4 regions of the Azospirillum baldaniorum genome follow, and region 3 is predicted to be linked to each of the others. Evidence: riboswitches for the same ligand, from Rfam matches in the RefSeq annotation. Region 3 holds a riboswitch; each other region holds the start of a gene.
What was found. A riboswitch is a leader RNA that binds a small molecule or an ion and turns the genes downstream of it on or off. The one in region 3 is predicted to bind cobalamin.

Region 1 (3,438 bases), on a different contig from region 3:
CCCGCGTGGTGTAGCGCCCGGCGACGATCAGGTCGGGGTTGAGCGGCAGGATCTGCTCCGCCGTCCCGTGGTTGACCGGCACCCGCAACGCCAGCGCCGCGACGGTGGAGGCGCGGGGATCGCGCGCCAGCCACGTCACCGCGGCGAGGCGCTCCGGCCCGACCAGCCGCAACAGCAGCTCGTCGGCGCAGAGATTTAGGGAGACGATGCGCTGTGGTTTGCTGGGCGGCTTTGCGGGCGGCGCCTCCCACGCCGCCGCCGGCCCTCCCGCGATCAGCAGGAGGGCGGCGGCCAGCCCGACAAAGGTGGGCCTCACAGCGACAGCCGCAGCCCGAGATACCCGGCCCGTCCCGGCGCGCCGTAGGTCCAGACCTCCTGATACCGGCGGTCGAACAGGTTCTCCACGCGCCCGAAGAGTTCGACTCCTTCGGACAGCGCGTAGGAGCCGGCCATGTTGACCAGCGTGTAGGGCGCGAGATTCACGACCTGCCGGTTGTAGAAGGGATCGTAGGCCCAGTCGCTGGACCGCCCGTTGTAGACGACGCCGAGGTTGGCGTTCGCCCGGTCCTCCAGGAAGCGGTGGTTGACGGTCAGGCTGGCGAGCTGCTTGGGCCGGCGCACCAGTTCCACCCCCGTGGAATCCTCGCCGTCGGTCCAGGTGTAGGAACCGCGGATGGTCAGCCGGTCGACCGGCTCCACCGACAGGCCAAGTTCGAAGCCGCGGATGTGGGACTCGCCCGGCATGTTGACGGAGGTCCGCCCGGTGCCGGTGATGAGGTCGCGGATGCGCTGGTCGAACCACGTGCCGTCCACGGAGGCCCGCGTGCCCCACAGCGCCTGATCGAAGCCGGCGTCCCAGCCGCGCGCCCGTTCCGGCTTCAGGTTCGGGTTGCCGGCGTAGGTGGCGGTGTAGCCGTACAGCTCGAACAGGGTCGGATTCTTGACGCCGGTGCCGTAGGAGGCGCGCAGCTTCGTCCCGCTCTCTTCGATCAGATAGGCCGCCGTGGTGCGCCATGTGGTGGCGTCGCGGAACAGGTCGTTCGCGTCGTGGCGGACGCTGCCGGTCAGGGTCAGCCGGTCGAACAGCCCCAGCTTGTACTGGCCCACCAGCCCGGTGGAGCCGATGGAGCGGTCGAAGCTGGAGAAGCTGCTGCGGCTGATCGCCTTGTCCTCCTCATGCTCCACGGCGGCGGTCAGCACATGGTCGGCGGGGCCGCTGTTCAGAGCGAGGTTGGTCTGATAGTCGGCCTTGGTCTTGCGCCCGTCGTAGCGGCTGGTCACCGTCTTGGCGTCGTCGCGGTAGTCGCGCTGCTGGCGGCCATGGGTCAGGCCGACGATGTGCTCCCACTTTCCGTCGAGAAGGGCGATCTTGCCCTGGAGGCGCCCGAAATACTGCTCTCCGGCGGTGCTGGTCCCGTCATCGACGGCGCCGCGCCCGCCGACGAAGCCGTCGGTGTCGGTGCGGAAGCGGGTGTAGCGGCCGGTCACCGCGATCTCGCTGTGCTCGGTCGGGCGGACGGCGGCGTTTCCGGTCAGCGTGCCGTTGCGGTAGCCGTCCTTCTCCGGGTTGCCGAGCCGCTTGTCGGCGACCGACACACCGTCGCTGGTGACGCCCTGGCCGCTGAGGAACAGGTCGTAACGGTCGGTCCCGGTGCCGAAGGAGGCCCGCCCGGCGGCGGTGCCGAAGGACCCGCCCTCGACGGCGGCGCCGAACCGGGGGGCGCCGGCGCCGCGGCGGGTCACGATGTTGACGACGCCGCCGACCGCGTCGGAGCCGTAAAGCGCGCTCTGCGGGCCGCGCAGCACCTCGACGCGTTCCACGTCGCCGGCCAGCAGGTTGGCGAAATCATATTCGGAACCGGCGGCGGGATCGTTCACCTCGATCCCGTCGATCAGGACGAGCGTCTGGTTGCCCTCCGACCCGCGGATGCGGAGCTGGGTCAGGGTGCCCATAGGGCCGGTGCGGTTGACGGCGACGCCGGGCACCGCGCGCAGCGCGTCGGACAGCAGCTGGGTCTGGCGCTGCTCCAGTTCCTCGCGGGTGATGACGGTCAGGGCGCTGCCGGTTTCCTCGGCGGCGGTGGGGACGCGGTTGGCGGTCACCGAGACCGGCGGAAGCGTCGTGATGGTGGTGGAATCGGCGAAGGCCGACGTGGGGAGGGCCGACACGGGAAGGGCAAGGCTTCCCAGAAGGGCGGCGAAGGACGCCGTCCGGTGAAGGCGGGGAACGCGGACACTCATTGAGACCTCGGGCGGGACGCCGGTGGCACGTCACCGCGAACGAAGTCCCCCCGGACGCTCCGCGAACGGACTCCCGGTTCGACGACCTTCGGTGCACCCCGCCCGAACGTGTTCGCGTGTGACCACGACTGACGGCAGGTCTCCTGGCTCGCGGGTTATCGTCTGCCCATCGCCTTCCCAGGATCACGATCCCAGTGGCATTCCGATGGACGACTCGCCGCTTACAGTTGCGGGGGCAGCCTCGGCGTAGAACCCCCGCACGGCCAATCGCCGCGGGGTCCGCACCGTGTTCCCATTTTCAGCCCTTTCGGGCAACCGTCGGGTGCGAAGCTACGCGGGCGGAACGGCTCCGGTCAAGCCGCAATCCGCCCATCCTCGCCCGACCGGTGTCAGAGCGTGGTTCTCGGCCCGACCGCGGACCCATCCGGCACGGGGGGATTCATCTCCTTGCAATTGCCGACGCAATAGGTCTGCGCTTCGATCCGGCCGCCGCAGGATTTGTAGCAATCGTTGTAATCGGAGGAGCAGGTGAGGTTGCTGTAGCAGCTGGGGTTCCGGTCGAAATCGCTGAACGTCTTGATCTTCTTCTTGTCCGCATCCTTGGGCAAGGAACGGAGATAGGCCTGATATTCGCCCTGGGCGCGGGTCGTCGCCTCGGCCCGGCAGGTCTGAACGGCCAGCTCCTTTGCGGATTGGCAGATTGTCTGTGCCTGCTTGCACTGGGCGACACAGAGCTTTCCCGCCTCGCTGACGGGTGGAAAATAGCTTGCGACCGTCTCGAAACGCGGGCCGCAACCAGCCAATCCGGCCGCCAGCAGGCAGCCGAGCAAAATGGAACGCCGCATCATTGTGGGTGTCCTGCCGTGAATTACCGTCAATCGCTACGAACAACCCACCGGTGCGGAATCATCCATGGGCGACACGGAATTCGCAAAGCCGGCTCCCGGACCGGAACGCCGGCAACCCATGGGCGATCAACCGACTGGTGTCGTTGCCTGCGGCCATCGCGCCGATCATGGTCCGGAAAGGACGCGCACCCCTCTTGTCGCCGCGCGGGGGCCTGACTACATGACGGGTGAGGTCCGGGCCCCTCTGGCAGCGTCGCCCGGCGCTGTGATGTCGGACTTCCCATAGAGCCGTCGCTTTGGCGCGGCCTTGCGGAAGCTGGCCCTATCCTCCCCCCTGGGTCCCGCTCCA
Region 2 (3,438 bases), on a different contig from region 3:
CTTCACCACCGGCGGCAGCATCAGGTTCTCGTCCACGCTGAGCGAGGAGAAGATGCCGCGCTCCTCCGGCACGTAGCCGATGCCGAGGCGGGGGATCCTGTGCTGCGCCATGCCGATCAGCTCCCGGCCCTGGAAGCGGATCGAGCCGTTGCGCTTGCCGACGATGCCCATGATCGAGCGCATGGTCGTCGTCTTGCCGGCGCCGTTGCGGCCCAGCAGGGTCACCACCTCGCCCTGGCGCACGTCGATGTTGACGCCGTGCAGCACGTGGCTCTCGCCGTAGAAGGCCTGGAGGTCGCGGATCTCCAGCATCACGGTCTTCACGGTCGCACCGTCAGGCATGGCCCACCTCACCCGTGCCGGCCCCCGTGCCCATGTAGGCTTCCATGACCTGCGGGTTGCGCGATACGACGTCGTATGCGCCCTCGGCCAGGATCTCGCCGCGGCGGAGCACCGTGATGGTGTCCGACAGGTGGGCGACGACCGACAGGTTGTGCTCGACCATCAGGATGGTGCGGTCGGCGGAGACGCGCTTGATCAGCGCGGCGGTGCCTTCGATGTCCTCGTGGCCCATGCCGGCCAGCGGCTCGTCGAGCAGCATCACCTCCGGATCGAGCGCCAGCGTGGTGGCGATCTCCAGGGCGCGCTTGCGGCCGTAGGGCAGCTCGGCGGCGGTGTGGCCGGCCCAGGGGGTGAGGTTCACCGCCTCGATCAGCTCCTCGGCGCGGTCGTGCAGGTCGTGCAGGCTGGCTTCCGGCTTCCAGAAATGGAAGCTGGTGCCGCGCGGGCGCTGCAACGCGACGCGGACATTCTCCAGCACGCTGAGGTGCGGGAAGACCGCGGAGATCTGGAAGGAGCGGACCATGCCGAGCAGCGCCACGTCGGCGGGCTTCATGGCGGTGATGTCGCGCCCCTTGTAGAGGATCTGGCCGCGCGTCGGCGTCAGGAACTTTGTCAGCAGGTTGAAGACCGTGCTCTTGCCGGCGCCGTTCGGGCCGATCAGCGCGTGGATGGTGCCGCGGCGGACCTGGAGGTTCACCTCCTTCACCGCGATGAAGCCCTTGAACTCCTTCGAGAGTCCGCGCGCTTCCAGAATGATGTCGTCGGCCATGGGTGCCGCTTTTCCCTCCCTGTTCGTCCGCGTCGTCTGCCGGTCCGCGTTTTTGGTTAGGCTGATATAAGCACAGGGCATGCCAATTGCGGGAAAATTCGTTAATTCATTGAAACTGTTGAATTCATCAAAGGCGGCGACAGCATCGCACGCGGTCCGGAGTGTCAGCTTTCCAGACAGACTGTACCGATCTTCCGACACACCAACGGCAGGATGGACGGAGCGTTCCGGGTTCGATGGCACGCTTTCCGGGCGCCAAATGGCCGCTTGCAAATCGGGGGTCCGCCTGCAATTCTGCGCCTCCGACGGTGCCCCGTCCGCCGTGAAGGCCCGGGGATAATAGGGAATGCGGTGCGGACCCGGATGGGGTCCAAGGCCGCGGCTGCCCCCGCAACTGTATGCGGCGAGTCCGCCTCCGGAAATGCCACGGGCCGTCAGGCCGGGAAGGCGGGAGGCGCGGCGACGACCCGCGAGCCAGGAAACCTGCCGCCAGACCGAAACTCATCCAATCCGCCGGGTGTGGCGGAGACAGGGAAACCAGATCATGACGCATCGTGCCGTCCTCCGTCCGTCCGCCGGGAAGACCCCGGCCACCGTCATCACCGGCTTTCTCGGCGCCGGCAAGACGACGCTGATCCGCAGCCTGCTGGAGCAGGCCGGCGGGCGCCGTCTGGCGCTGATCATCAACGAGTTCGGCGATGTCGGCATCGACGGCGAGATCCTGCGCGCCTGCGGCGATCCGACCTGCACCGAGGACGACGTGATCGAGCTGGCGAACGGCTGCCTGTGCTGCACCGTCGCCGACGACTTCGTCCCGGCCATCGAGAAGCTGCTGTCCCGCCCGCAGCCGCCGGAGCACATCATCATCGAGACGAGCGGCCTCGCCCTGCCGAAGCCGCTCGTCCAGGCCTTCCATTGGCCGGCGATCAAGACGCGGGTGACGGTGGACGGGGTGGTCGCGGTGGTCGACGCCGCCGCCGCCGCGGAGGGCCGCTTCGCCCCCGATCCGACGGCGTTGGCCGCCCAGGCCGCCGAGGCCGGGCAGCTTGACCACGAGACCCCGGTGGAGGAGGTGTTCGAGGACCAGCTCCTCTGCGCCGACCTGATCGTGGTGAACAAGACCGATCTGGTGGACGCCGCCGATCTGGCGAAGGTCGAGGACCTGATCCGCGCCGCCATGGCGGAGGGCGGGACCGGGCGCGAGGCCAAGATCCTGCGCGCCAGCAACGGCAAGGTCGATCCGGTGGTGCTTCTCGGCGTCGGCGCCGGGGCCGAGGACGACCTCGCCAACCGCCCCAGCCACCATGACGAGGAGGAGGGTCACGACCACGACGACTTCACCAGCTTCGTCGTGGAACTCGGCCCGCAACCCGACCCGGCGGCGCTGGCGAAGACGCTGGAGCGGGTCGCCGCCGCCCATGGCGTGCTGCGCCTGAAAGGTTTCATCGACGTGCCGGGCAAGCCGATGCGCCTTCTGGTGCAGGGTGTGGGGACACGCATCCAGACCCATTTCGACCGCTTCTGGAAGCCCGACGAGCCGCGCCGCAGCCGTCTGGTGGTGATCGGCGAGACGGGCCTGGACCGCGACGCCGTGACCGCGGCGCTGGGGTAATCCTTTGCCTTCATAGCCCTCTCCCCTCTGGGGAGAGGGTGGCCCGCAGGGCCGGTGAGGGGGGTGCGCTTGTGCCGGACGTTCCGCCACGCGCAACCCCCTCACCCTAACCCTCTCCCCAGAGGGGAGAGGGGATTTTCGTAAAGCACCGTCACCATGCACCTACTCGCCGCCCGCCAGGAAGACCTCGACGCCGGACCCCAGGCCGTGGATCTGGGGCAGAGCCCGGCGGACCTCGTCGTCCTGTCCTTCTCCGACAGCGACCTGACGGCGCTCGCCGCCTGCTGGAAGCGCCACCGCGACGCCCTGCCCTCCGATCCGTTGCCGACGCTGCGGCTGGCGAATCTCGCGCGGCTGGGGCACCCGCTGTCGGTGGACCTCTACGTCGAGTCCGTGATCCGCAAGGCGAAGCTGGTCATTCTGCGCCTGCTCGGCGGGGCGGGCTACTGGCGCTACGGGCTGGACCATGTCGCCGCCGCCTGCAGGGAGTCCGGGGTGGCGCTGGCCGTGCTGCCCGGCTGCGCCCAGCCGAACCCCGCCCTGGAGGGCTACGGCACCGTTCCGGCCGAGGCCGCGCAACGGCTGTGGCGTGGATTCACCGAGGGCGGGCCGGACAACATGGCCAACCTGCTGGCCTACGCCGCCACTCTGAGCGGGCAGGAGCGCCCTTGGCGCGAGCCGGCGCCGGTCCCCCGCTTCGGCGTCTATGAGGGCT
Region 3 (3,438 bases):
CTCACCGCCGTTTCCTCATGCAGGAAGGGGTTGGCCGCGCCGAGGTCGCGTTCGGACCCGTCGGGCTGCGGCCGCACCAGCCGGGGCGGGACATGCGAGTGCCAGTAATCGCCCGGCCGGTACCGCCAAGTGCGCAGCCATTCGTAGGCGCGGTAATTGCCGTACTGGTCCAGCCGGTCAAGAACCAGGGACGGGCCGACGAAGAAGTGGCAGAGGTACAGCGCCGCCGTGCGCGACGGCGAGTCGAGGAACATCCGGCGCGCGCGGGCGATCTGCTCCGCCGTCCACAGCTCGTCCGCATCGACCTGCCAGAGCAGGCATTCCTCCGTCATGGCGGCCAGCGGCGCGGTCACCATCTCCACCTTGCCCTGCCAGAAGACGCCCGGCGGCTTGCGGTAGACCGACACGCGCCCGGGCTCCTCCGCCGCGATGCGGTCGAGATACTCCGAGGTTCCGTCGCTGCTGCGCCCGTCGCGGTGAAGGTCCTGCGGGACCCGCCCGCCCCGTTGCGCGCACCAGGAGGAATCGCGGACCTGCTCCGCCACCCCCTCCACGACGTGCCAATGCCAGGGGAAGGGCAGTTGGCGGAACACCTCCAAGTGGTAACGGATGAAGGGATCGCCGTTCAGCACGATGGTCAGGAAATGAACCGGTAGCATGCCCGCAACCCCGTCCTTCGCCCATTGATCCGGCCTCGCGCAGTCAGCCGGACCTTGTCGGTTCCGCGGGAGTGGTGTCAAGGAAGCCGTGCGACTCCCCCGATGGGTCGCCATCCCCCTCTTGACGGCGGGGGACCCCGCCCCTACCCTGGCGCCGGTTATGGTTCCCCGCGCCCTCCGGTCGCGGGGCTAAGAGGGAAGCCGGTGCGCCGCCCCGCAGGGGGAGAAACGGCAAATCCGGCGCTGCCCCCGCAACTGTGAGCGGTGAGCGGCCTCGTCCTTTCCGTGTCACTGGCGCCGCCTGCGGGAACGGGCGCCGGGAAGGCCGGACGATGCCGCCTTGACCCGCAAGCCAGGAGACCTGCCGTAACCGAACGTACGTCCTCGGGCGGGGTGCCCCGGTGGTCGCTTGCCGATGTCCGGCCCGACGGCCGCCCGTCTTCCGCAAGCCGTCCCCCGGTGCGCCCATCCAGGGGGCCAAGGGGGTTGCGATGCCGGTGCCTGCCAGCAACGACGCCCTCCCAACGCATGGCAGACTCGGAAAGGGCATAGAGCATGCACATCGAACCCGGCGTCGTCGACGGCGCCAAGATCGCTCTCAGCTACGCGACGGCCGCCGGCGGCTTCGCGATGGCCGGAAAGCTGGCGCACAACGACGTCCGCAACAACGGCGGGGTCGCACCGCTGGTGCTGCGCAGCCTGATCGCCACCGCGCTGGTCTTCAGCTTCTTCGAGGTGTTCCCGCACCACCCCGTGGGCGTGTCGGAGGTTCACCTGATCCTCGGTTCGACGCTGCTCCTGCTGTTCGGCGCCGGTGCGGCCTCCATCGGCCTCGCCGCCGGCCTGCTGATCCAGGGCCTGTTCTTCGCGCCGTTCGACCTGCCGCAGTACGGCATGAACGTCACCACGCTGCTGGTCCCGCTGTGGGGCATCAGCCTGCTGGCGAAGCGGATCGTCCCCGACGCCACCCCCTATGTCGACCTGAAGTACTCGCAGGCGCTGGCCCTCTCCACCGCCTACCAGGGCGGCATCGTCGCCTGGGTGGCCTTCTGGGCCCTCTACGGCCACGGCTTCACCGCCGAGACCATGACGGAGGTCGCCTCCTTCGGCGCCGCCTACATGACCGTCATCATCGTCGAGCCGCTGGCCGATCTCGCCGTGCTGGCCGTCGCCAAGGCGCTGCGCCGCCAGAGCCAGGGCCCGCTGTTCAACATCCGCCTTCATCAGGGCGCCTGACCGGGCCTCTGGACCAGATGGTTCGCAGGAAGGGTGGCGGGGATGTCCCCGCCGCCCTTTTTTGTTCAGATCACCAGCTCGCCCTTCCGGATCGCCGCGTAGCGACGGTTCACCGCGCCCCAGTCGACGACGTTCCACCAAGCCGCCAGATAGTCGGCGCGCCGGTTCTGGTACTTCAGGTAATAGGCGTGCTCCCACACGTCGTTGCCCATCAGCACGGGCACGCCGTCCATGGCCGGGGAATCCTGGTTCGGCCGCGCGGCGATGGCCAGCTTGCCCGACGACGGGTCGGCGGTGACGAAGACCCAGCCGCTGCCGAACTGCCCCGCCCCCGCCGTGTTGAAGCGCGTCTTGAAATCGTCGAAGCTGCCGAAGTCGCGCGTGATGGCAGCCCCCACCTCGCCGTCCGGAGCGCCGCCAGCGTTCGGCCCCATGATGCTCCAGAACATGCTGTGATTCGCGTGACCGCCGCCGTTGTTGCGCACCGCTGTGCGGATGCTTTCCGGCAGTTCCGGCACGCGCTTCAGCAAGTCGGCCAGCGGCATCGCCTGAAGGTCGCCGTGGTTGGCGAGCGCCTTGTTGAGGTTGTCGACGTAAGCCTGATGGTGCTTGTCGTGATGCACGCTCATGGTCGTCGCATCGATGTGCGGTTCCAGCGCGGCGGGCGCGTAGGGCAGCGGCGGCAGCGTGAATCCCTTGCCGCCCGGAGTTTGGCCAGCCGGCGTTTGGCCCCCTGTTGTTTGGGCCAGGACGAAGCGCGGCGCCACGGCCAGCACCAGCGCGGCGGCTCCGGCGGAGAGCAGCAATTGGCGGCGATCCAGGCGAACGGACATGAGACCTCCCATTGTGTGTTTCGTGCCGAACAGCGGGGAAGCGACAGCCTCAGTGCGCCCCGCGCCTCACTCAACAGGGCAATGGGCGTACTCACTCGGTACCGGCGGACCGCGCACCGCCCGTTTCTTACAAGCGCGCCTTTCCAGCCAGTCCGGCGGACGCCGAGAGGGCCATGCCCATCGCCACGGTCCGCCAGCGCCCCAGGCGGAACCGGGACGGGGCCGCCACCGGCTTCCGGACCGGCACGACTGGTGCGGTTCCCATCGCCTCATGAATCTTACGGGCGCGGCGCTCCCGAAGCAGCAGGCGCATCACCTCCTCCTCCGTGACGAGGCGTCCAGCCTTGGCCGAGGCGAGGCTGGCGGTGTCCTGGAGGGCGGCGACCTGCGCCAGGGTGCCGGTCAGCCCCTTCGCCGCGGCGGTTTCCAGCGCTTCGCGATGAATGGCGAGGATGAACGGCTTCAGCCCTCGGTCAGGCGATCCGTGCGGCGATGTCGGCATGGCGGAATGGCTCCGGGGATTCGTTCGATCGGGTAAGCCATCATCCAACCGATAACCCCATGGCGGCAAAGCCCCCTAAGGATTAGCCCCCCGAATCCGTTCGGGGAGGCTGGCGCAGAACGGCGTTTATGCCCGCTCAGCCGAACCAGCCGGCGACGTTTCCGGTCTGGCCGAGGATGGTGATGCGGTTGCCCCCGCCGACGTCGAG
Region 4 (3,438 bases), on a different contig from region 3:
CGAGGAGGGGCGTTTTTCCGGCCCGCAGGCCCGCTCGCTCGCCCGCATCGGGCTTGCCAACTATTACGCCGGCGCCGTGGTCATGCCCTACCGCGCCTTTCGGGAGACGGCGGAGGCCGTGGCCTACGACATCGATCTGCTGGGGCAGCGCTTCTGCACTGGATTCGAGACCGTCTGCCACCGGCTGAGCACCCTCCAGCGGCCGGGGATGCCGGGCGTTCCCTTCTTCTTCGTCCGGGTCGATCGCGCCGGCAACATGTCGAAGCGCCAGTCCGCCACCAGCTTCCACTTTTCCCGTGTCGGCGGAACCTGCCCGCTGTGGAACGTCTACGAGGCCTTCTCGACGCCCGGTCGTCTGCTGACCCAGTTGGCGCGGATGCCGGACGGGCGGGCCTATCTGTGGATCGCCCGCACGGTGGTCCATGGCCGCAGCGGTTACGGCGCGCCGTCGAAGAGCTTCGCGGTCGGACTCGGTTGCGACATCCAGCACGCCGGCCGGCTGATCTATTCCCGTGGGCTGGCGCTGGGCGATCCTGACGCCGCCACGCCGATCGGGGCCGGTTGCAAGGTCTGTGAGCGTCCATACTGCCCGCAACGCGCCTTTCCGCCGATCGGGCGCACCGTGACGGTTGACGAAAGCCTCAGCCGGTTCGAACCTTATCCGGTGGCCCAGCCTCCGGTTTGATCGAGGACCCGCAGCATGGTTGCCGATGGCGCCGGCGTTTGGAAAAGTCGTTTTCTGGACATCCATCTTTGCGGGCGGACGGTGGCGGTGTCTCATCAGCGTTGCCTGGAGGAATGCTTCGGCCTGAGGGCGCGTGAACGGGAGTTGCGCCGGCGCATCCGTTCGGCGCTGAAGCGGCTTGGACCGCTCGAAGGACCGGCGCACGCCCACGTCCTGACGCTTGCGCCAAAGCCCGGGGCCGTGGCGACCGTTCCGGCAGCCCTGGCCGGCCTTGACGGTGCGATCGAGCGGATCGCGAAACGCCCTTTCTCTCCCCGTCAGATCGAGGAGGCGTTGGGCATCACCGCCCGGGAACGGTTGCGTTGGACAAAGGACGGGCGGCTGCCGCAATCGGGGTCGGCAACCATCATGAGGGGGCAGCGGATTACCCTCAGCACTTACGCGGTGGACACGGTCGCCAAGCTGGCGGGTGACGCCTCCATCATCGACGATTGGCGGCGAACCGACCGGGTCGGCTGCCTCGGCTGAGGCTGCGCCGGAGCGGGCGGTGACCCATGGCGGTGGCTTGCCCAACCTCCGCGCCGGCCCTGAGGAGTCAGCCCCCGCCATCCGTATGGCTTGACAGGCTGCGGGCTTCCCGCTACTTCATCTTGCGTTACGGTTCTCTGGATATCCAATATCTAGGGCTAAGAGGGAAGCCGGTGCGTCGCCACCCCGAACGGGGGATCGGGACAAAGCCGGCGCTGCCCCCGCAACTGTGAGCGGAGAGCGGCTTCGTCGTTTCAGCGTCACTGGTGCCCATCCCGGTTCGGGACGACGGCACCGGGAAGGCCGGACGGAGCCGCCGTGACCCGTGAGCCAGGAGACCTGCCGTAACCGAATGAACGTCCACGGGCGGGGTGTCCCGGTGGTGCGCTTGCCCCCGCGCGGCGTTCCCGTCCGCGTTTGCGCAAGTCGTGCTCCCGTGCCTTCCCGCCGCACAAGAACAAGGGATCACGGATGCCGGCGCTCGCTCAAGACCTTGCCCAGGACTTCGCCAACGGCTTCGACCGTCACGGAAACCTGCTGACGCTGCCCCGGCGGACGCCCGAGCGGTCCGGCGGCCGTGCCCCGGCGGAGCGCTGGACGTCGCCCGATCCCTCCGTCATCCGCATCGACCGCAGCCGGGACGCCCTGCTGACCGCCTTTGGCAAGGCGACGCTGGACGACCGTTACCTGTTGCCGGGGGAAAGCTACCAGGACCTGTTCGCCCGCGTCGCCGCAGCCTATGCCGACGACGCGGCGCACGCCCAGCGCCTGTACGACGCGATTTCCCGCCTGTGGTTCATGCCGGCCACACCGGTTCTCAGCAACGGCGGCACCACGCGCGGTCTGCCGATCTCCTGCTTCCTCAACGCGGTGCCCGATTCGCTCGACGGGATCGTCGACATCTGGAACGAGAACGTCCGGCTGGCCTCCAACGGCGGCGGCATCGGCACCTATTGGGGCGGGGTGCGCTCCATCGGTGAGCCGGTGAAGGGCTGCGGCAGTACGTCGGGCATCATTCCCTTCATCCGCGTGATGGACAGCCTGACGCTGGCGATCAGCCAGGGCTCGCTGCGGCGCGGCTCGGCCGCCGTCTACCTCGACATCCACCACCCGGAGATCGAGGAGTTCCTGGAGATCCGCAAGTCGTCGGGCGACTTCAACCGCAAGAGCCTGAACCTGCACCACGCCGTCATCGTCACCGACGCCTTCATGCAGGCGGTGCGCGACGACAGGCCCTTCTCGCTGATCAGCCCCAAGACCGGCGCCGTCCTGAAGCACATCAACGCCCGTCAGGTCTGGCAGAAGATCCTGGAAGCCCGCATGCAGACCGGCGAGCCGTACCTGCTGTTCGGCGACACGGTGAACCGCGCCCTGCCCAAGCACCAGCGCGACCTCGGCCTGCGCGTCTCCACCTCCAACCTGTGCAGCGAAATCACCCTGCCGACCGGCAAGGACCATCTGGGTAAGGAGCGCACGGCGGTGTGCTGCCTCGCCTCGATGAACCTGGAGACCTGGGACGAGTGGAACGGCGAGGCGGGGCTGGTCGAGGACGTGCTGCGCTTCCTCGACAACGTGCTGACCCGCTTCATCGAGGAAGCGCCGGAGGGGATGGAGAACGCCGTCTATTCGGCGATGCGCGAACGCTCGGTCGGGCTGGGGGTGATGGGCTTCCACTCCTTCCTTCAGGCGCGGGGCATTCCCTTCGAAAGCGCCATGGCCAAGGTGTGGAACCTGCGCTTCTTCCGCAAGATCCGCCGCGACGCCGACGCCGCCTCGGTCCTGCTGGCGGAGGAGCGCGGTGCCTGCCCGGACGCCGCGGAACGCGGGATCAAGGCGCGCTTCAGCCACAAGCTGGCGATCGCGCCGACCGCCTCCATCAGCATCATCTGCGGCGGCACCAGCGCCTGCATCGAGCCGATCCCGGCCAACGTCTACACCCACAAGACGCTGTCCGGCTCGATCAGCGTGCGCAACCCGCATCTGGAAAAGCTGCTGGCCGCCAAGGGTGCCGACCGGCCGGAGGTCTGGCAATCGATCATCGAGCACGAGGGCTCGGTCCAGCATCTCGACACCCTGACCCACGACGAAAAGGCGGTCTTCCGCACCGCCTTCGAGATCGACCAGCGCTGGATCATCGAGTTCGCCGCCGACCGCACCCCCTTCATCTGCCAGAGCCAGTCGATCAACCTCTACCTGCCGGGCGACATCGACAAGTGGGACCTGCA

Region 1: another riboswitch for cobalamin. It lies ahead of Sp245p_RS20470 (TonB-dependent receptor plug domain-containing protein); the one in region 3 lies ahead of Sp245p_RS33755 (energy-coupling factor ABC transporter permease).
Region 2: another riboswitch for cobalamin. It lies ahead of cobW (cobalamin biosynthesis protein CobW); the one in region 3 lies ahead of Sp245p_RS33755 (energy-coupling factor ABC transporter permease).
Region 4: another riboswitch for cobalamin. It lies ahead of Sp245p_RS27820 (ribonucleoside-diphosphate reductase subunit alpha); the one in region 3 lies ahead of Sp245p_RS33755 (energy-coupling factor ABC transporter permease).

What each region holds. Positions count from the first base shown of each region.
Region 1 covers NZ_CP022254.1:1,358,992-1,362,429, forward strand. The annotation lists gene Sp245p_RS20465 (ABC transporter substrate-binding protein) at 1-316, opposite strand, end outside; gene Sp245p_RS20470 (TonB-dependent receptor plug domain-containing protein) at 313-2,241, opposite strand; cobalamin riboswitch at 2,358-2,576, opposite strand; gene Sp245p_RS20475 (hypothetical protein) at 2,631-3,089, opposite strand.
Region 2 covers NZ_CP022254.1:785,298-788,735, forward strand. The annotation lists gene Sp245p_RS17980 (ABC transporter ATP-binding protein) at 1-342, opposite strand, end outside; gene Sp245p_RS17985 (ABC transporter ATP-binding protein) at 335-1,111, opposite strand; cobalamin riboswitch at 1,401-1,616, shown strand; gene cobW (cobalamin biosynthesis protein CobW) at 1,656-2,723, shown strand; gene cobN (cobaltochelatase subunit CobN) at 2,880-3,438, shown strand, end outside.
Region 3 covers NZ_CP022262.1:517,622-521,059, reverse strand. The annotation lists gene Sp245p_RS33760 (glycosyltransferase family protein) at 1-659, opposite strand, end outside; cobalamin riboswitch at 804-1,042, shown strand; gene Sp245p_RS33755 (energy-coupling factor ABC transporter permease) at 1,215-1,895, shown strand; gene Sp245p_RS33750 (superoxide dismutase) at 1,961-2,728, opposite strand; gene Sp245p_RS33745 (hypothetical protein) at 2,856-3,230, opposite strand; gene Sp245p_RS33740 (Ig-like domain-containing protein) at 3,367-3,438, opposite strand, start outside.
Region 4 covers NZ_CP022260.1:253,639-257,076, forward strand. The annotation lists gene Sp245p_RS27810 (short-chain fatty acyl-CoA regulator family protein) at 1-685, shown strand, start outside; gene Sp245p_RS27815 (hypothetical protein) at 701-1,213, shown strand; cobalamin riboswitch at 1,327-1,574, shown strand; gene Sp245p_RS27820 (ribonucleoside-diphosphate reductase subunit alpha) at 1,685-3,438, shown strand, end outside.